DNA from 2 places in the Paenibacillus sp. FSL K6-1330 genome. Region 1 is predicted to be linked to the other one. Evidence: a T-box and tRNA genes for the amino acid it is inferred to sense, from the RefSeq annotation. Region 1 holds a T-box; the other holds one or more tRNA genes.

Evidence for each region. A T-box is a leader RNA that pairs with one kind of tRNA and senses whether it is charged. The one in region 1 lies ahead of NYE54_RS14670 (glutamine--tRNA ligase/YqeY domain fusion protein), so its partner is inferred to be a tRNA-Gln.
Region 2: it has a tRNA-Gln gene. The T-box ahead of NYE54_RS14670 (glutamine--tRNA ligase/YqeY domain fusion protein) is inferred to sense a tRNA for this amino acid. The anticodon was not compared.

The regions. Positions count from the first base shown of each region.
Region 1 is NZ_CP150269.1:3,198,646-3,209,273, forward strand. Features, by position in the region: gene NYE54_RS14645 (cation diffusion facilitator family transporter) at 1-175, opposite strand, end outside; gene NYE54_RS14650 (translation factor GTPase family protein) at 402-2,348, opposite strand; gene NYE54_RS14655 (GNAT family N-acetyltransferase) at 2,630-3,073, shown strand; gene NYE54_RS14660 (metallophosphoesterase family protein) at 3,312-4,076, shown strand; gene infC (translation initiation factor IF-3) at 4,118-4,606, shown strand; T-box leader at 4,694-4,952, shown strand; gene NYE54_RS14670 (glutamine--tRNA ligase/YqeY domain fusion protein) at 5,031-6,713, shown strand; gene NYE54_RS14675 (pentapeptide repeat-containing protein) at 6,827-7,690, opposite strand; gene NYE54_RS14680 (DMT family transporter) at 8,046-8,471, shown strand; gene NYE54_RS14685 (cyclic nucleotide-binding domain-containing protein) at 8,524-9,225, shown strand; gene NYE54_RS14690 (DMT family transporter) at 9,266-9,724, shown strand; gene NYE54_RS14695 (NUDIX domain-containing protein) at 9,757-10,161, shown strand.
Region 2 is NZ_CP150269.1:6,366,372-6,376,999, reverse strand. Features, by position in the region: rRNA gene NYE54_RS29260 (23S ribosomal RNA) at 1-722, shown strand, start outside; tRNA gene NYE54_RS29255 (tRNA-Asn) at 797-872, shown strand; tRNA gene NYE54_RS29250 (tRNA-Ser) at 878-969, shown strand; tRNA gene NYE54_RS29245 (tRNA-Glu) at 986-1,060, shown strand; tRNA gene NYE54_RS29240 (tRNA-Val) at 1,237-1,312, shown strand; tRNA gene NYE54_RS29235 (tRNA-Met) at 1,400-1,476, shown strand; tRNA gene NYE54_RS29230 (tRNA-Asp) at 1,507-1,583, shown strand; tRNA gene NYE54_RS29225 (tRNA-Phe) at 1,653-1,728, shown strand; tRNA gene NYE54_RS29220 (tRNA-Thr) at 1,751-1,826, shown strand; tRNA gene NYE54_RS29215 (tRNA-Tyr) at 1,831-1,915, shown strand; tRNA gene NYE54_RS29210 (tRNA-Trp) at 1,922-1,995, shown strand; tRNA gene NYE54_RS29205 (tRNA-His) at 2,018-2,090, shown strand; tRNA gene NYE54_RS29200 (tRNA-His) at 2,136-2,211, shown strand; tRNA gene NYE54_RS29195 (tRNA-Gln) at 2,230-2,304, shown strand; tRNA gene NYE54_RS29190 (tRNA-Gly) at 2,320-2,394, shown strand; tRNA gene NYE54_RS29185 (tRNA-Cys) at 2,406-2,479, shown strand; tRNA gene NYE54_RS29180 (tRNA-Arg) at 2,492-2,568, shown strand; tRNA gene NYE54_RS29175 (tRNA-Leu) at 2,577-2,656, shown strand; gene NYE54_RS29170 (hypothetical protein) at 3,271-3,570, shown strand; gene NYE54_RS29165 (PspA/IM30 family protein) at 3,639-4,316, shown strand; gene NYE54_RS29160 (PspC domain-containing protein) at 4,319-4,798, shown strand; gene NYE54_RS29155 (PspA/IM30 family protein) at 4,800-5,486, shown strand; gene liaF (cell wall-active antibiotics response protein LiaF) at 5,656-6,300, shown strand; gene NYE54_RS29145 (sensor histidine kinase) at 6,342-7,415, shown strand; gene NYE54_RS29140 (response regulator transcription factor) at 7,399-8,043, shown strand; gene NYE54_RS29135 (YwmB family TATA-box binding protein) at 8,339-9,187, shown strand; gene zwf (glucose-6-phosphate dehydrogenase) at 9,325-10,628, shown strand, end outside.

The sequences.
Region 1 (10,628 bases):
CAGCAATGGACGCCACGATATCTGTAGCATTATTTAAACCGTCCGCCCGCAGGGCCTCGGAGTTCGCGGTGTACCCTATCAATAATTTAATTGCAGATAAACAGATATAAGCAATGATACTGATGATGGCACCTTTTTCACCCAATTTTAAATCATGATAACGTTGTTGTTCCAAATCTAGCCGACTCCTTCCGCACACCCAAAAAATAGTACCTGACTATATTACCAAGTAGAGCAGGGGTGGGTCTAGAGCAACGTTTTTTCCTATCACTTAATAAGTGACAAGGGGCAAAAAGAGTTGCACCAGACTAAGAAAGATAGAGTGACGCTAGGATTTTAAGCACATCAAAATAGCGGGCGAGACCATCTCTCGGCACCGCTATGGATTGATACATATGTTCTTACATGATCTTGTTCAAATGAAGCATATATTCACCGCGATTTAGCGGGTTGACTTGTCTCCGTTTATTCACAGGGACGGTGGCTTGCACCTTCACGTAGCCTCCTGGTTTTACGGAGAGCATGCCCTCACCGCTTGTTAGAGAATGGACTTCGGCTTTCAGCAAGTCGGTCGTCCGCACGGGGATGGTACCATGAATGTGGACGGCATGGTTGTGGAATGTGGGTTCCTGATAGGTCCCTTCCAGTGCCGCCAATCTGGATAACGCTTTGCTCAAACTGGTTTCCGGCAGAATGAATTGGATCACGTTTATGGGCTCATATACTTCCGTTCCGGCTATGTTGAGCGCTGCCATGAGGACGAGCGGGGTCAGACTGCGAAAATCCTTTGCCGTCGATACCGGACTTGCGTAGCCGGTATGCGTCAGCGTCACCATAATATCGGTCACGGACCATCCATACAGTCCCTCTTGCAGCACCTCAATCACGGTATCTTTAATCGCTTTCTGAAAGGATAAGGGGAGGGAGCCCAGCTCCACTTCCAGTCGATAGTGAAGTCCGGTTCCTCTCTCGCCAGGTTCGACTCGTAAGCCAACCGTTGCATAAAAAGGACACTCGCCCATATATTCAACAGCCTCTCCCATCGCAACAGGCTTCTCGATACAAATGACCCGCGGAGCTGAAAATACGGCTTCGATGCCGTATTGCTGCTGAATCGTTTCCAGCAGAATTTCTTGCTGGACTTTGCCGAATACGTGGATGATATGTTCCTTGGTATTTGGATCCTGGATATATTGCAGGAACGGATCCTCTTCAGTAAGATCGCTTAAGGCAGTGTAAAGTTGATGCTCCTCCGCAGGATTCTTGGCTGACACTTGGACTTGTATCGGCGGCTTCTGAAAATGGACCCGCTTCATCCTGTCGGATACAGCACCGATGACGTCGCCCACCTTGAGTTCATCAGTAATGAGAATTGCAATGTCACCGGCATCGATCTGATTCACCGGAATGGATTTGCCATCATCCAGAGCATGTAGGTGTTTCACCTTGAACATGGTGGTGTTTCCGTTCTGCGTGATCACCTTAATCTCATCACGTGCCTGGATACTGCCGGCGAACAGCCGGAGGTAGACGTTACGTTCCCCATTCGGAAGTTTGATGACTTTGAACACCAAGCCGGATAACGATTCATGCTGAAGCTCCGAGGCGTCATTAACGGGGAAACATTCACCAAGCGCATGAAGCAGCGGCTCGATGCTGATCCCTTTGGCTGCTGATCCTGCAAAAAGGGGGTATACTTTACCTTTCTGGGTTTGCCTGTGTAATTCCTCCTGCAACCGTTCGCGAGATATGGGAATATCCTGAGCATAGTCGTTCAGCAGATCGTCATTGGTCAGTGCCAACATTTCGACCCACCCGGCGTTATGGGGATCGGCCACATCCACCCGAACGGCTGCGCTGCCTTCCTGAGTAACAGAGCTCATCTCACAAATATGTTCATCCAGCAGATTACGTATCATGGTAGAGACTTTCTCGTAATTCGCGCCCATTCGATCGATCTTGTTCATGAATAGAACGGTGGGAATCCCTTGTTCTTTCAGTGTTTGCATGAGCACCCGCGTCTGGGCCTGTACGCCCTCAACCGCGGAAATGACCAGAATGACGCCATCCAGCACACTTAGTGAATGCTCGACCTCCGAGATGAAATCGGCATGTCCCGGCGTATCGATCAAGTTGATTTTTAGATCGCCCAGCATGAACGATACCGCAGCGGACTTTATCGTGATGCCTCGTCTGCGTTCAATGTCCAGCGAATCCGTGATGGTATTGCCTTGGTCAACGGAGCCCGCTTGATCAATAATTCCGGATCTAAACAGGATTTGCTCCGTTAGTGTGGTTTTACCGGCATCAACATGGGCCAAAACCCCAATATTCAATATTTTCTTCATATATAATAACCCTCATTCGTTTCATTGTTAGTTGTCCTTTCCGTTGGTTGTTATAGTTGAATTGCCGCATAAAGATCGCCTCCATGAAAAATAAAGTTACTTCTAGTTTATCCATTAAGAGATAATCGGAATATGTAATAAATGCTTATAATCATTCATTATCTTGTTCTCTATCTGGCAACGTGCAGCGTCATATTTGAATTTACATATTTAATACCGTGAAAAATGGTCGGCATTGGATTAGGATAAAGGCATACACCATATATGAAGGAGTCTTGCATTTGATAACACTTCATGCCATAGATAAGGACAATTGGGAGGATTGCATTCGTCTTAAACCGAGACCTGAACAGGAGAAGTGGATTGCCCCCAATCTATATTCAATAGCGGAAGCTCAATTCATGGAGGGCTTCGAAACGCGTGCGATCTACCATGATGAAGAGATGATCGGATTTGTAATGTATGGTCTGCACCCACACGATGATAACTACTGGATATACCGGTTTATGATCGATGGTAAGTTTCAGGGACTGCATTATGCCAAACCCGCGATTCGTTTGGTTTTCGAGGAGATTCGGACCTCGCCGGATACAACGGACGATGTTATGCTATGTTACAAACCCGAGAATGAGCGTGCAAAAAGGCTATATTCCGAAATTGGATTTAAAGAAGCCGGGTATGCCCCCTGGGGAGACGTGTTGGCTAAATATCGTTTTATAAAATAGGCTATAAATAGAAAAGCCGTGCATTCATCCATTTCCTATGGCAGAACGCATGGCTTTTTAGCTCGATTCTTTATGGGGGCGGATGAATTTGGACTGTACACGAGTGTTTTTTCACCAAAAGCGAAGGTTTGCCAAGAGAAAGGAAGTTTGGTTCCTCACAAGGCGTGGCTCCGATTTCAAGTGCGTGTTGATATGAAGGAGAATATGCTATTATACCTAAATAGCAAAGTTGCTCGGAATGGAGGGGACTACGATTCGAATATTAGCGATTAGCGACATTCATGGCTGCTTCGATGAATTCAATCAGTTATTGTCTGACGTGCAGTACAATCCTGATAAGGACAAGCTGATCTTGCTCGGGGATTATGTGGATCGCGGATTAAGAAGCAGGGAAGTCATTGAGCAAGTGATGGAATTGCGGGATGAAGGTGCCATCACTCTTCGGGGGAATCATGATCAGATGATGCTGGATGCCATTTTGCTTGATACGGATGAAGTGAACTCACGCTGGATTCGCAATGGAGCTCGACACACGATTGAAAGCTACTGCGGCGCCGATTTTTTTGAGGGTGAAATGGAACGCGCCAGATATAACGAAGGTAAAGCCTATATTAAAAAAAAGTTCGAGCATCATTTATCTTTTCTTGATACGCTAGCTCTCTATTATGAAACAGACACTCACATATTCGTGCATGCAGGAATCAATCCGGGTGTTGATGACTGGAAGTTGCAGCCTCATCATGATTTCATCTGGATTCGCGATCCGTTCTATAATTATCCAACAGGCCTTAACAAAACCGTGGTGTTCGGGCATACGCCGGCCATGAACTTGCATGATTCGGAGGGGATTTGGTTCTGTGAAGAAGGGGACAAAATCGGTATCGATGGAGCGTGCGTGTACGGTAAACAGCTTAACTGCCTGGAAATCACGGAAGAGCAGGAATATCGAACGCATATTGTTCGGTTCATGCACAATGATGTGAACGTAGAGGAAGAGCAATAAAATAAACGAATACATACGCTCGATAGGAGGATCTATCCACCATGTTAATTATGAATGAAAAGATAAAAGCTCGCGAAGTAGAGCTGACCGGCCTAAACGGCGAAGATCTGGGAGTCGTCTCCAGGGATGAGGCGCTTGCGCTGGCGAAAAGTCACAAAGCCGATTTGGTGTGTACCTCACTATTCAGCAGTCCCCCGCCCTGCAAGCTCGTAAGCCGTGGTCAGGCGAAGCAGGAGGCCGTGAAAGAGAAGAAAGGCCAGCCAGCTTCATCAAGTCTGATGAAAGTAAAGGAATTCCGCTTGTCTGTACATATTGAAGAGCATGATTATGACACCAAGCTGTCGCAAATGCATAAGCTGCTGGCAGCGGGCAAAGCTGTCCAGCCCGTTATTCGCATTCAAGGCAAGGAGGGCGAAGCCGCCCGCAAGCTGCTTGAGCGACTCGTTCAAGATCTGGCTGAGGTAGGCAAGAAGGAGACGGGCATTCAGGTCAGCGGCAAGCAGGCTACCGTGAAGTTTCTGCCGATCTAAGCTGACGGAACGCATATTCAGGCGTTTCATTTTAGTGAGGTTCCATGGTTTACTTTTTTATATTTAGATGATACTATGGATCAAATTGTAAACGCCATGAAGAGAAGAGTAGATGAACAGGAATCCCCACAGAGAGCTTCGGTAAGCTGAAAAGGAGTTGGAAGCCCTTCATTGAACCAAGCCTCTGAGCGGCGCATCGGAACTTATGGATAAGGGATGGTGCGACAGGAGCTCCTGTTACAGAGCTAGGGTATAAGCGATCGCGTGATGGCCGTACCTGATAAGGCTGGTATCGTGAGATATCGGCGAATAGGGGTGGCACCGCGAAACCAATCTCGTCCCCAAGACTTATGTCTTGGAGACGGGATTTTTTTGTTTTTTACGGAGTTACGGCAGAAAAAATCAACGTAAGGAGGAGTCAGGTATGAGCGAGAACAAAAACAAGGCAGAAGAAACGGTGGATTTTTTGACCAAGATGATCAAAGAGGATGTAGACAACAGCGTGTACCACAGGCCGGTGGCTACGCGATTTCCGCCGGAGCCCAACGGTTATCTGCATATCGGCAGCGCCTATGCGATTTACATCAATCATTCCATCGCCAGCCGGTTCCATGGGACTTTCAATCTTCGGTTCGACGATACGAATCCACTGAAGGAAGATATCAAATACGTGCATGCGATTCAGGAGGATATCCAGTGGCTCGGACTTAAGCCGGACGTTTATTTCGGGTCGGATTATGCGCATCAAATCGCTGAAGCGGCAAAGAAACTCATAGCTAAAGGGAAGGCTTACGTTTGTGATCTCACGCCTGAACAAATGACGGAATACCGGGGGACGCTGACAGAAGCTGGCATCAACAGCCCTTTTCGGGAGCGCAGCATTGAGGAGAATTTGGCGTTATTTGAGCAAATGATCGCAGGGGCATTTCAACCATCGGAAAAAGTACTCCGAGCCAAAATCGATATGTCTTCCCCTAACATGAACCTGAGAGATCCAGTCCTATATCGTATCATTCATGCAGAGCATTACCGTACGGGAACAACGTGGTGTGTATATCCGATGTACGATTTTGCCCATCCGATCCAGGACTGGATCGAAGGAATTACCCATTCGTTATGCTCAGCCGAGTTTAAAGATCATCGCCCGTTATACGAGTGGGTGCTTACGGAACTGGAAGTGACGGAGCCTCCGAAGCAGCGGGAATTCGGAAGGTTGAATATCTCGGGATACGTAACGAGCAAGCGATACCTGAGGGAATTGGTGGAGGGAGGTTTTGTCGACGGATGGGATGACCCTAGACTACCAACGTTGATAGGATTACGGCGGCGAGGCGTGACACCTGAGGGTATCCGGCGTTTCCTGGGGGAACTCGGGGCGTCTCGCGGCAACAGCCTGGTGGACTCGGGCATGCTCGATCATTATATCCGTCAAGACTTGAAGGAACGGTGTTATAACGCGATGACCGTCATGAATCCGCTGAAGGTAATCATTACGAATGTTCCGGAAGATTACACCGAGATGCTGACCATACCGAATCATGAAAGTGACGAAACATTGGGTGAGCGGGAGGTTCCTTTTTCACGAGAACTGTACATCGAACAAGAGGATTTTATGGAGGAGCCCGTTCCCGGATTTCATCGGTTATCCCCTGGCAAGGAAGTGCGCCTGAAAGGAGCCTACTTCATCAAATGCGAACATGTCGTGAAAGATCCGGCAACGGGGGAAATCATGGAGATCCACTGCACGTATGATCCACTAACGAAGAGCGGGAGCGGATTTAATGAGCGGAAGGTGAAAGCAACGCTGCATTGGGTGTCTGCGAAGCACGGGATTCCGGCGGAACTTCACTTGTATGATAAGCTGCTGAAGGAATCAGCCGAGTTATCAGAATCGGATAACGTTTGGAAGGATCTGATGAATCCCGAATCGTTGATTCGAATCGAAAACGCCATACTGGAGCCTTCCATGCTGAAAGCGACGATGAACCGTACGTACCAATTCATCAGACACGGATATTTCTGCGTGGATTCCAAATATACAACAGAACACAGGCTGGTGTTTAACCGTATTGTTCCTTTGAAGGATTCATGGAAGAAGCGCGCTTAAAGTCGTTTTAGTATAAGCGTTCGGCCAACATCAAAAAGCCGGCAGCAAGTTAGCTGCCGGCTTTTTGATGTTTTTAGTAAATCATCATCTGTTCTTTCCTAATATATTGAGCGTTAAGGCGTCCAATGTCCCGGTCGAGATAAGGATGGAGGCAGTTGGGTGCTGGCGTCTCCTCTCGCTGCGTTAACCTGGAATTGAGTAAGGAAGAGGCTGGTTGCTAGATTGGCCCCCCTAAGGTCTGCGTCCCTGAAATCGGCACCGATGAGATCGGCAGCCTGCAGATCGGCTCCTCTGAGGTCCGCGGCAATGAGATAAGCGCCTCTCAGATTGGCGTATCTCAGGTCTGCTCCCTTAAGCTTTGCTCCCATTAGGTCAGCACCGCGCCCCCCGATCTTTTGACGTACGGGTGGCCCTTTATGTTTCTTGCGCGCATCATCCCGCACAAGTTCACTGGTTCGAAGAAGCAGCTGATTCACTTCTGCCCGATGAGCTGCCACATCCAGCCGTAACAGGGATTCGGGAGGAAGCTGAGTCAACCGCCGCGTCTCTTCCAGCGACAATCTCAGATCGGTATGAATGTCTTGAGCCGGTTGCAAAGTCAGGGCTTCGTTCAGATACCATAACAGCTCGTGAAGCTGTCGCATAATCGGGAATACGTCGAACATTTCTTCTGCTGTCCCAGGGGCCAGCCGCCAGTCGCGTCCGTTATAGGTGACCTGTGAAACCATTTGACCTGCTCCAAAGCAGTCGTATACGGTGCAGCCTCTCATACCTCGCTGCCTCAAGCTGCTGTGTACACCGCAGCGGAAGTCGGATTGCAGATGGTGACAAGGGGTTCCGCCGTCTTTGTCCATGGCAAAATCCGTTGAGGCGGCGAAGGGTAAAGCGACGCAGCATAATCCAAAGCAGCGTTCGCAATCCGCTTGTAATTGTAATCCGCCCTGTTCATCGGGGACTTGTTCTTGTTTGTCTAGCATAACGTTAGAGGAGCTCCTTCCAAGTCGGTGTTACGTCAATGAGTGACATCTAGTTATATTTTAAAACAAAATGATCATAGAGTCCTAGATGCAATCTTGGTTTAAACTGTTTTATACCGCGGGAATGGGTTAAAATCATAACCCCCCATGCTATAATGCATCTTAAGCTGCCAAGGAAATTCCGGCAGCTTTTTGTATTTTATATGCAAAGCCAACCGATAGTATATAATGAAATTCGTGTCTATAGACATCGCTTTATTTGGAATTTACGTCATTTCAGGACATATGTCCTTTCCTGAGTTTGGGGAATTCACTTTTAATAGTATACAGACCTATAGAAGAAGGAGTATGTATCGTGAGAGGAATCTTATTTGCATTCATTGGCGGTGCCTGCATTACGCTGCAAGGTGTGGCCAATGCCCGAATTAGTCAGGATATGGGCACCTGGCAAGCTGCCGCGGTTACGCAGTTGACCGGATTTATTATGGCCTTCATTATTCTGCTGTTCGTTCGCGACGGAAGCAGACAAGGATTTGGACAAGTGAAGCCGCTCTATCTAATCGGAGGAGCCTTGGGGGCACCCATTATATTCAGTGAGGTGACTGCGATTCAGAACATCGGTGTTACATTAACGATATCCGCGTTATTGATCGCCCAGTTATTCTTAACGTTCCTGATTGACAGCAAGGGATGGTTCGGTGTAGTGAAAAAGAGAATGAGCTTGCCTCAATTCATCGGGATCGGGATGATGATCGCTGGTGTCGTGATTATCAAATTATAATGTGAAACCAAGCAGTTCTTGAGATGAAGTGTTCGGGAAAGGAGAGAGGGACGTGAAGGAAATTCATAATGCGGAGCTCATGCAGCATCTTTTGCTGAGCAACCAGATCCAGTCCGTATTTCACGATGATTTAATGCCTTATCTGGTTTTATATCACTATGATCAGGGCGACATCGTCTGCACGCAAGGCGAGCCGGCCGATATGCTGTATATCCTGGTTCAAGGGAAGATTAAAATCTTCACGACCTCTGCGGAAGGCAAAGCGCTTGTTCTATCTTTCAAAACACCGCTTGAGGTGATCGGAGATATTGAATATATTCAAGGCAATCCGTTGATTAATACGGTACAGGCCGTATCATCTGTCTATATGATCGGCGTGCATTATCGCTGGCTTCGCAAATACGGACAGGAGCATCCGCCGCTGCTTCAATTTATGTTGCGGATCATTACGCGGAAATTTTATATTAAATCCAATTTCTTGAGTTTCAATTTGCTTCATCCGGTGGAGGTACGACTGGCTAGCTATTTACTGTCCGTTTCAGAGGCGGAGTCGGATACGTTCGCTACCAAAAACCCGGCCGCGTTCAACCTGACCGATATCGCGAATCTGCTTGGAACCAGCTATCGGCATTTAAACCGGGTGATCTTGAAATTCAGTCAGGAAGGGCTGATCGAGCGTCACAAGGGGTACATTCTGATTAAAGACCGGGATGCGTTAACGAATGTAGCGGGAGGCAATATTTACGAAGAATAACACACGGTGATGATGAAACATGAAGTAAGGGAGATGGAACATGTTAGCAGGATTGGTATTGGCACTCATCGCGGGTTCAATGGTTAGTTTGCAGAACATTTTCAATAATAGAGTGAATGAGAAGACCGGCTCCTGGTCTACGACGACGTTGGTGTTAGGCATGGGCTTCGTGGCTTCGTTCGGCATGAGTCTTGCTGTAGAAGGCAAGGGGACGTTCGCCATTCAAAACATGGAGCCTTGGTACTGGATTAGCGGGTTGATTGGGGTCGGCGTGGTGATTTGCCTGGTGCAGGCGACAAGGCTGCTGGGTGCCACATTCGCCATTTCGATTGTCATGACCTCGCAGCTCGGTTTCGCACTGTTGTGGGACTCCTTGGGATGGTTAGGGCTTGAGAAGGTTCCGTTTACAATGAATCAGTTGATCGGTGTTCTTGTGATTGTCGGGGGGATACTGGTATTTAAATTAGGCGGGAAACGGGAACAACAAGGGACGGCTTAGCATGAAGTTTACATGAAAGGAGGGGAATCCATATGATAACGGAGATTGACAAGATCGCCTGGATTCATATCGCGGATGGACGCATATTGGGTGCTCGTTCCAAAGGCAAGGATACGTACTACCTGCCGGGAGGAAAACGGGAACCGGGAGAATCCGATATCGATACGCTGGTGCGGGAAATTAAAGAGGAGCTGTCCGTTCGAATCAAACCGGAGACCGCGGCGAATGCAGGCAGCTTCCGGGCTGGCGCTCACGGCAAATCGGAGGGTGTTCGAGTAACGATGTCCTGTTACACGGCGGAGTATGAAGGAGAGCTAAGTGCGGCTTCGGAAATTGAAGAATTGGCTTGGTTAACGTATAAGGATCGGGATCGGGTCTCTGAGGTTTGCCAGATGATCTTCGATCATCTGCATGAATTGAAGAAGCTGACTGATTAAGTCCCGTTGGAGAAGAAGCCTGCATCCAGGCGTCCAACTGCTAAGCGCATTCTATATTCTATACTGGTCCAACGGAAGGATAGTACGATTTATCGTACAAATCTCTTCCAACAGCTGGTATTTGACTCTCAGTTGTGCGATTCTTCGTACAAATTACGTCGGGCTGCCCGTGTTACTCTCGTTTGTACGATTTTTCGTACAGTCGTTTCATAATGGCCCCCGATGTGCCTGTGTTTATGCGATTATTCGTACAAAAACCACAGTTTGTTCCTGTTAAGCCTCAGATTGTACGATTTATCGTACAAATCTCTTCCAACAGCTGGCATTTGACTCTCAGTTGTGCGATTCTTCGTACAAATTTACGTCGGGCTGCCCGTGTTACTCTCGTTTGTACGATTTTTCGTACAGTCGTTTCATAATGGCCCCCGTCGTGCCCGTATTTATGCGATTATTCGTACAAAAACCAC
Region 2 (10,628 bases), 3.2 Mb from region 1:
GATACCACCCTGATCGTATCTAGGTTCTAACCTGGTACCGTAATCCGGTACGGGGACAGTGTCAGGCGGGCAGTTTGACTGGGGCGGTCGCCTCCTAAAGAGTAACGGAGGCGCCCCAAGGTTCCCTCAGAATGGTTGGAAATCATTCGAAGAGTGCAAAGGCATAAGGGAGCTTGACTGCGAGACCTACAAGTCGAGCAGGGACGAAAGTCGGGCTTAGTGATCCGGTGGTACCGCATGGAAGGGCCATCGCTCAACGGATAAAAGCTACCCTGGGGATAACAGGCTTATCTCCCCCAAGAGTCCACATCGACGGGGAGGTTTGGCACCTCGATGTCGGCTCATCGCATCCTGGGGCTGAAGTAGGTCCCAAGGGTTGGGCTGTTCGCCCATTAAAGCGGTACGCGAGCTGGGTTCAGAACGTCGTGAGACAGTTCGGTCCCTATCTGTCGTGGGCGTAGGAAATTTGAGAGGAGCTGTCCTTAGTACGAGAGGACCGGGATGGACGTACCGCTGGTGCACCAGTTGTTCCGCCAGGAGCATGGCTGGGTAGCTACGTACGGAAGGGATAAGCGCTGAAAGCATCTAAGCGTGAAGCCCCCCTCAAGATGAGATTTCCCAATTCGTAAGACCCCTTGAAGACCACGAGGTAGATAGGTTGGAGGTGGAAGTGCAGCAATGCATGGAGCTGACCAATACTAATCGGTCGAGGGCTTATCCAAAAACTATTTCAATGTGCTGCAAATTCGTTTCGTATCTAGTTTTCAGGTGATCAATCACTTGAATTAAATATTGTTCCCTGATAGCTCAGTTGGTAGAGCACTCGACTGTTAATCGAGTTGTCACAGGTTCGAGTCCTGTTCGGGGAGCCATTTATGGAGAGGTGTCCGAGTTGGCCGAAGGAGCACGATTGGAAATCGTGTAGGCGCCAAAAGCGTCTCGAGGGTTCGAATCCCTCTCTCTCCGCCACTATTATTTCAAGCAAGGCCCGTTGGTCAAGGGGTTAAGACACCTCCCTTTCACGGAGGTAACAGGGGTTCGAATCCCCTACGGGTCACCACTTTCTTTATTGCATCAGGGGATGAGAATCCCGTCGGTTCGTCGGAGCTTAACTTCGGTAGTATAGGCTTCGCAGTCTAGAACGAAGTGAGAGTATCCCCTACGGGTCACCACTTTCTTTTGAAAAACACTTGCTTCTTATATCAGATTTTGGTATGATTAAAGTCGCTTTGTTACGGAGGCTTAGCTCAGCTGGGAGAGCATCTGCCTTACAAGCAGAGGGTCGGGGGTTCGATCCCCTCAGCCTCCACCATGATTTATCCCCAAAAAGTGAAGCTCATGCTTCGCAAGTAATTCCGATTACTATTCGGGGACCCCATACAAGCAACCCTTTTAATGACGCGGGGTGGAGCAGTTCGGTAGCTCGTCGGGCTCATAACCCGAAGGTCGTAGGTTCAAATCCTGCCCCCGCAACCAATTTATATCGCGATAGCGATAATGCCTCATGGAACTGTGGTGTAGAGGCCTAACATGCCTGCCTGTCACGCAGGAGATCGCGGGTTCGAATCCCGTCAGTTCCGCCATTATTTATAACTTTGGGATGAGATGAGTATCCGATATTGGGTTCCGTCAAAGTTCGCGAAGAGCTTTAAGGCTCGGTAGCTCAGTCGGTAGAGCAGAGGACTGAAAATCCTCGTGTCGGCGGTTCGATTCCGTCCCGAGCCACCATGTACGTTTTATAACTTTATATGCCGGTGTAGCTCAATTGGTAGAGCAACTGACTTGTAATCAGTAGGTTGGGGGTTCAAGTCCTCTCGCCGGCACCATTCTGGAGGATTAGTGAAGTGGCTAAACACGGCAGACTGTAAATCTGCTCTCTTCGAGTTCGGTGGTTCGAATCCATCATCCTCCACCAGTTTTTAGGGGCATAGTTTAAAGGTAGAACAACGGTCTCCAAAACCGTTGGTGTGGGTTCAATTCCTGCTGCCCCTGCCATTGAATATTTATAATGAACTTGGCGATCGTGGCGAAGGGGTTAACGCACCGGATTGTGGTTCCGGCATTCGTGGGTTCGAGACCCATCGGTCGCCCATTATTTCATTATGATTATTCTCTAAAAAAACTATTACATTATGGCGATCGTGGCGAAGGGGTTAACGCACCGGATTGTGGTTCCGGCATTCGTGGGTTCGAGACCCATCGGTCGCCCCATAGTTTTTTTAAAAATGTTGGGGATTAGCCAAGCGGTAAGGCAACGGACTTTGACTCCGTCATGCATAGGTTCGAATCCTATATCCCCAGCCATTGATTTTTATGTTTGCGGACGTGGCTCAGCGGTAGAGCATCGCCTTGCCAAGGCGAGGGTCGCGGGTTCGATTCCCGTCGTCCGCTCCATTTTTATTTCTGGCGCCATAGCCAAGTGGTAAGGCACAGCTCTGCAAAAGCTTTATCCCCAGTTCGAATCTGGGTGGCGCCTCCATAACAAAACTATGTGCCCTTAGCTCAGCTGGATAGAGCGTTTGACTACGAATCAAAAGGTCAGGAGTTCGAATCTCTTAGGGCACGCCATAAAGTAAGCCGGTGTGGCGGAATTGGCAGACGCGCGCGACTCAAAATCGTGAGGGAAACCGTGGGGGTTCGAGTCCCTTCACCGGCATCATCCAAAAGGAATGTAGACTATAAACGTCTGCATTCCTTTTTTCGTTGCATTTACATCGATATTCGTTTCTCGGTAGCAGCTAAGCTGAAGATCCGTTACTCTTCATGATAAAAGGCTAATCTTGATGAGCTTAAGTGTTATGTCACTTCATTTTATAACTCGCAAGCAATACACCTTAATCCTATGCAAACTTCTGAGATGCAACCTCCTTAGATCAATCCCACTTCCTTTACTATGGTATCCTTCTTCATGATTTTCATATTCGGCCCCATGCTTCATCCTACCGCTACCTTAACCTACCGTTCCACGGGCTTTACTACTATCACCTTAGAGCTGAAGCTATACTCATCAAACTAAACTAACATTAGAAAGCACGTCTCTTTATTAGGTAAAACAAAAGCAAGGATACCGGAGGATTCATCTACACAGGTCAGCTTATCGAATCATTGATCCAGTGCAGGGTTGGACGCAGGTCTATAGGAGGCCCCGCCTTAGGTCTAGGTGCAAAAACCGTCCCCAGGCCGTTTTAGTGAAACTCGAAATTACCTAGAATAGAGTCATAAGGTTGAACAAATGAAACAACGATCAAACAACAGAAAGGCGGTGTATAAATGAGAAATTCAAAAGGAAATGGAATGAGTATCCTGTTGATTGGTGTAGGGATCTTGGTTCTCCTGGGAGTATTCGGTCCTCTGCTTGGATGGTTGTTCAGTCTTGTAATTCCAATCCTGATGGTCGCTTTGGGATACTACGGGATCCGGAGAGGTAACACCTTGATGGGATGGGTTATTCTCGGTATCGGTGTGATCTGGTTGATGGGTAAACTGTCTTGGCTGATCGGTCCGATCCTTGGAATCATCTTGATCATCTACGGGGTGTCCCGATTGAAGAATGGTAGACCCCGTTATTGATAAAAACCACTACATTAAATAACATGCAAAAACAACAGATCATGATAGATGAGGAGGGCTAAGCGAATATGAGTGTTTTCCGGCGGATAAGAGACATAACCGTAGCAACATTGAATGAAAAGCTCGAGCAGAGCCAGGATCCGGTTCGATTGATCGACCAGTTCCTACATTCAACCAGACAGGACATTGCTGAGGCTGAGAAGCTGCAGCAGCAATGTCAAGTACATTCCAGACAGCTGAAGCAGCAGGTGGATCAAGCAGAAACCATGCGATATAAACGCGAAGAGCAGGCACTGCTTGCACTGAAGGCCGGTGAAGAACATCTTGCCAAGCTGGCATTGCAGGAGAAGCTGATCTATGAGGAAAAGATTGAACAGTATCAAGGCCTGTTGTCCTCAAGCCTGGAGTCGTTAAAAGAAATCGAGGAGCAGCTCGGCGAGCTGCGGATGGAATATCAGACGGTATACAGCAAACGTCAGTATTATGTTGCCCGAGTGGAAACCCTTCGTCTTCAGCAAAAAATGAATGAACGTACAGGCTCCTATGGCGGCGGTCCTGATGTACCGAAGATGTTCAATCGTCTCGAAGACCGTATCAGCGACTGGGAACTGGAAGCCAGAAGTCTTCGCGATTTACGCCGCATGGGGCAGGAATACATGGATCAGGCTGGTGAAACAGTCTCCACTGTATTGGAAAAAGAACTTGCCCGCCTGAAGCAAAAGCTGAATAACAGCGGAAAGGAGTAACCATGACTAGATTGTACCGTTCCACCCGAGACAAGATGTTCACAGGGTTGATCGGCGGTATATCCGATCATTTCGGAGTCGAATCTACCCTACTTAGAATCATATTTGTAGTCAGTATCTTTTTCACAGGCGGTACAACGCTGTTGATCTATCTGATTGCATCCCTTGTAGTACCTAAGGAGCCGTACTATCACGATCCGTATGGTCCACAGGGAAGACATGGTGGCGGATACCGTTACAACGATCATCCGGGCCCGGGACTAGGCTACAACAGCTATAACGATGCTTATGGACGTCAAGGCTATCCTAATGAGCATGGAAGTTTTGGCCCCAAATATGACCGTCCCAATGGCACAAGAAACAATGCGTCTGCGGATTCCGATCTGGATGCGATGATGAAGGATATTGAGAGAAAAGCAATGCAAAAAGAAATCGAAGAATTGAAGAAAAAACTTTCGAACTATGAGAAGGGAGATAAATAACATGGGAGTATTTAAAAGAATTAAGGATATGACGAAAGCATCGGTGAATGAACTGCTGGATAAAGTAGAGGATCCAATCGTAATGTTGAACCAGTACCTGCGCGACATGGAGGCAGAAATTCATGAAGCAGAGGTAACAGTAGCGAAGCAAATGGCTAACGAGCGTCGTATGAAGCAGCGCGTCGATGAGGCTGTGAAGATGGCGGCACAACGTGAAGCTCAAGCTGAATTGGCTCTTAAAAATGGTCAAGAAGAAGTGGCTCGCAAGCTGCTTGAAGAGAAGATCTATTTCGATCAAAAAGAAACCGAGTACGTGGAATTGCACCTGCAATCCGAGGCTCAAGCGAAAGAACTTGTAGCTCAGCTGCATGAAATGAAAGACGAGTTCTACAAAATGCGCAACAAGCGCAATGAGCTTGTAGCTCGCGCTCAAATGGCTAAAGCGAAGAAGCAAATGTCTCAAGTGAGCAGCCTGCATACGATCGAAAGCGGCAGTGCTTCGATGGGCTTCCACCGCATGGAGGAAAAAATCATGCAACTGGAAGCAGAAGCTGATGTGCTTCGCGCCCCATACCGTCCTAACAATGCAGTATACACAAGCCCAGTGGATGCTGAGAAGCAATTGAAAGTCGATGAGCAGCTGCAAGCTTTGAAAAACAAAATGGGGAATTCTTCGAAGTCCGAGTAATTCCTTAACAAGTCAGCAAAATAAGATTAAACCGTATTCGAACACCATGTTCATATGATATGCTATACGAATGAGATTGTCGTATAGTACAGGCAAAGCCATACAGTGGAGAACGTCTCACTGCTATGGCTTTTCCGAGCTTATATCTTGGTCATCAAGGAGGTGCGACATGGACAGAAACCGCTGGATAGCAGTTGGTTTAATCAGCTTGGGTTTTATTATGCTTTTCGGCCGATGGTTTGGTTTCTTCACCATTGTCGCCCTGTTACTCATGTTCGCAGGTGTCCTTCAGATCAGACAGGGCTATTTGAAGAAGGGATACATTCTGCTCGGAGTAGGTGCCGTACTGCTGCTGCTGGAGCATCTCATGTTGATTATCGGCATCAGCTTGATATCGCTAGGTATTTTTTATGGCAAGTCCAAGCGAGCCCATACCACGACAAAGTACGTTCAGAAGCAGAACTTTATGTCTAACTTTGATTGGGATCTGACTCCATGGGTGATGCGCAGTCTGAGTGTGTGGCATGTACTTGGAGAAGCGGATGTGGATCTGTCCCTGGCGCTTCCAGAGGAACGCCAAACGGTCCTTATGTTCCATGGAATGCTGGGGGATATTGATCTGATGATCCCGGACTATTATGGGGTGGAGATCGAAGCCTCGATCCTGTTTGGCTCGATTCATATGGACGACCGGAAGGAAACCGGCATATTAAACCGCGTGCGGTATATATCACCCAATTACGAGGCCAGTGAATATAAAGTGAAATTTATTGTTTCTTATTTAGGCGGAGATTTGAATATAAAAATGACATAATAAACGTATGTCTTGTGTAAACCATTCAGGAGGGTTGCCCCGTGGAAACGGAAAAGAAAGCAAATATAATTACCCGAAGTATGCGTGAGGGGACCCTTCTGGGATTGGTTGTCATGCTCGTTGTCCTATATTTATTATATACATATGGTTATCTTCAACCATTTGAGACGTGGAAGAACCGGATCGAAGCCGGCATCACTCTGGTATTGCTGCCGATCGGGCTGGGTGCGATCTATGGCTTCTTCCAGGGATACCGGGTAAAACGACGAGTTGATCTTGTAAGGGAAACACTGGTGAACTGGGAAAAAGGCAGCCTTACGGACGTGATGCCGGACATCGGCGAAGACGAAGTGGGACGGCTTGGAGAACAGCTGGTGAAGATCAGCAAACGCTGGGAGGATCAAGTATCTTCTCTGCAGCGGTTATCAACGAACAATGCCCAGCTTGCCGAGCAGGCCAGGGTAACAGCAATTGTGGAAGAGAGGCAGCGTCTGGCGCGCGAGCTTCATGATGCGGTTTCTCAGCAGCTGTTTGCCATCTCGATGACGGCAACCGCTGTGGGTAGGACATTGGATAAGGATTTTGACAAAGCGCAGCGCCAGGTGGCTCTGATTGAGGAAATGTCGGCTGTGGCCCAGTCCGAGATGAGGGCGCTTCTTCTTCATCTGCGGCCTGTTTATCTCGAAGGGAAAGCACTGGAGCAAGGGCTGAAGGATCTGATCAAGGAATTGCGGATTAAAGTACCTATGGAAATTACGTTTGAGATGGACGATGACATACATTTGCTTAAAGGGATCGAAAATCATCTGTTCCGTATTATCCAGGAGGCCATGTCGAACACCCTCAGACACTCGAAAGCGGAGAAAATGGACATCCGAATTCACCGCAGGCAGAATACTGTTCGGGTAATGCTGCGGGACGATGGGATCGGATTTGAATTGGATGACAAGAAACAGACTTCCTACGGTCTATCGACGATGCAGGAACGGGTGACGGAGATCGGGGGCTCGGTACAATTCATAACAGCACCGGGTAAAGGGACTCGAATTGAGATCGTTGTGCCACTCATAAATGATGAACGTAAACGGGGGGATGTAGATGGAAACGCCGATTAAGGTGCTGCTGGTGGATGATCATGAGATGGTCCGGATCGGTTTAGCGGCTGTGCTTGGTACAGAGGACGGCATCGAGGTGGTTGGTGAAGCGGGCAGCGGCGAGGAAGGGATACGCTTAGCGCAGGAATATCATCCTGATGTGGTGCTGATGGACTTGGTGATGGACGGAATGGATGGAATCGAGACGACGCGCCAATTGATGAATCAGTTTCCGAATCTTAAGGTCATTGTACTGACCAGCTATCTGGACGATGAGAAGATGTATCCGGTTATTGAAGCAGGTGCGTTCAGTTATTTATTGAAGACATCCCGTGCTTCTGAAGTAGCTGATGCTATACGTGCAGCCGCACGCGGGCAGTCGGTGCTGGAGTCGCAGGTTGCCTCCAAGATGATGAATCGATTCCGGCATCCGCAAAATGAAGCTCCGGCGCATAACGACCTTACGGACCGGGAAATGGAAGTGCTGCGACTGGTGGCGCAGGGCAAGTCGAATCAGGATATTGCTGATGATTTGATTATAGGCATCAAAACCGTGAAATTTCATGTAACGAATATTTTAGGCAAGCTGGGGGTAGAGGATCGGACCCAAGCTGCCATCTACGCTTATAAAAATGGGCTGGCTGAGTAAGGAAGGCCAGCTCTTTTTTTATGCGACGAGCGTGACATAATCAGATCCAACATGCTAGGCGTGGTACAAAACAGTCCATGATGCTGCTTGTGGTATGACATATCCATGTAAACACTGAGAGATCAGGCTTAAAGACTCCCGGATCGGGAGTCTTTTATTTATGAACAGGGAAGCCGGAAGATTTACATACAGCCCGTTTGAAGGATGTTTTAAAAAAAGCGAGGTATAAATCCGCGGAGATGAGGCCATCCTTTTTACTAGATTGATAGATTCGAACGGGGAGGCGTGACTGACCATGCGGAAAATGCGTTTACAGATCATTGTGATGATGTTGTTGCTGTGCGGGGCAGCAGGTATGATGGCGGGTTTTGCAGGAACAACGGAAAGCAATCGAAATGAATCAGCTCCGCATACGAGAGAAGCGTCAACTTCAGCTTCAGGTGGAACGGGAGAAAATGATATCGATGGAACAACTGGAGCCGGGGTAGCTGCAGAAAGCGATCTAACGCTTCTGACAGCGCTCGGGCAAGAACATATGGAGCCTTCGGCAATGCTCACGGTAAAAATTCAAGGAGAAATGATAAATTCTGTTCCTAAGGATCAAGCTAAGAAAGCAGCTGAGCACCTGGCTCGTACAATGGGGCTCTCCGGAATTACGACGTCCCGGCTTCAAGGAAATGAAGTGTTTCAAGCAGAAGGCTTGCTCTCAGGTGTATCGGTGCATCTGGATTGGGCCCTCACAAAGGAGGGCCATAGTTATATCAGAGCCATGCTTGTTGGAGAAGCGGCTGGGCAGACACGGGAAATGATGGCCCTACAGCAGCAGATTCAAGAAATGATGAAGCAAGCCGGCATACCGAACACATGGAATGCGTCCATTCAAGGGTATGCAACGGAGACCGCAAGCGTTGATGGGACAATGGCTCAAGTAGAAGAGGCCGTAGCCCAAAAAATCTTACTTCGCTCCGTTGAAGATTATGCAGATGACAAAACACAAAGCCGTTCTTATGAGGTTCCTTCACTTGGTGCTTTTGTGATGAGTGGCGACACGCCGATTCATATGCAGATCGCAGTGCATGAAGATTCGATGAAGAAAAGTAGTAGAATAACGATCGGATTTCCCGTCATTACAATAGAATATTGAAAATGATTTCTGAAACTCCGATGAAAAAATACGGAATGAGATAGCATACTTGAAATGAATATGCTAAAATGTCATCACATCGAGTTAAGTGCCGATGCATAAAAATACACTATAATTCATAGAAAGAATGAGGAGCCATGGCTGAAAATCAAAATCTAGATACAATGAAGACACCGGGAGCTGTATTTTTCATCTTTGGAGCGACTGGTGATTTGGCAAGACGTAAGTTGTTTCCGGCGATCTACAGTCTTTATCGTGAAGGAAAACTGGATGAGGATTTTGCGGTAATCGGCGTGGCGCGGCGTCCGCGCACCCAGGAAGAGTTTCGGGAGGACGTGTATCGTTCGATTCAGGAATTCTGCCGATACAGTTCGGAACAGGATAGTGAATGGAATGCATTTGCACAGCATTTTGAATATAAATCTTTAGATATTAACAATATTGACGGTTTCCGTGAGCTTCGTGAACAAACGGAGCAACTGGAAACGAAATTTAATATACCGGGCAACCGCTTATTTTATCTTGCACTTGCACCGGAATTGTTCGGCAGCGTATCGTTTAACCTGATGAAGGGCGGTATGCTCGACGGAGAAGGCTGGAACCGTCTTGTGATCGAGAAGCCATTCGGCTACGATCTGGAATCGGCTGCCAAGCTGAACGAAGAAATCCGTAAAGTATTCAAGGAAGAAGAGGTCTACCGGATTGACCATTATCTTGGTAAAGAAATGGTACAGAACATCGAAGTTATGCGTTTTGCGAATGCTTTCTTTGAGCCGCTGTGGAACAACAAGCATATCGCCAATATCCAAATCACGCTTGGTGAGACGGTTGGTGTCGAGGAGCGCGGCGGATACTATGATCATGCCGGTGCACTAAGGGACATGGGCCAAAACCATATGCTGCAGCTGCTAACCATGATTGCGATGGAACCGCCTAGCCGTCTGCTCGCAGAGGATATCCGCGACGAGAAGGTAAAAGTGCTTCGTTCCTTGCGTCCGTATGCCACACATGAAGAAGTGAAGAACAACGTAGTTCGTGGTCAGTATACAAGCGGTTCAGCGGGCGGTAAAGATCTGCCGGCTTACCGTGAAGAGGACAAGGTTAATCCGGAATCCAATACGGAAACCTATTTTGCGGCCAGAGTATTCGTGGACAACTTCCGCTGGGCGGGTGTACCGTTCTATATCCGCACGGGCAAACGTCTGCCGGTTAAGACAACCGAGGTGGTTGTTGAGTTCAAACGGATGCCAACCAACGTATATTTGGGCCAAAAGCATTCCCTGGAGCCTAACCTGCTTGTCATCCGCGTGAATCCGATGGAAGGCATTTACGTGAAGATAAATGCCAAAAAGCCGGGATCTGAGTCCGAGATCGCTCCTGTAGCGATGGACTTCTGCCAAAGCTGCATCGTGGGCATTAACTCTCCTGAAGCGTATGAGCG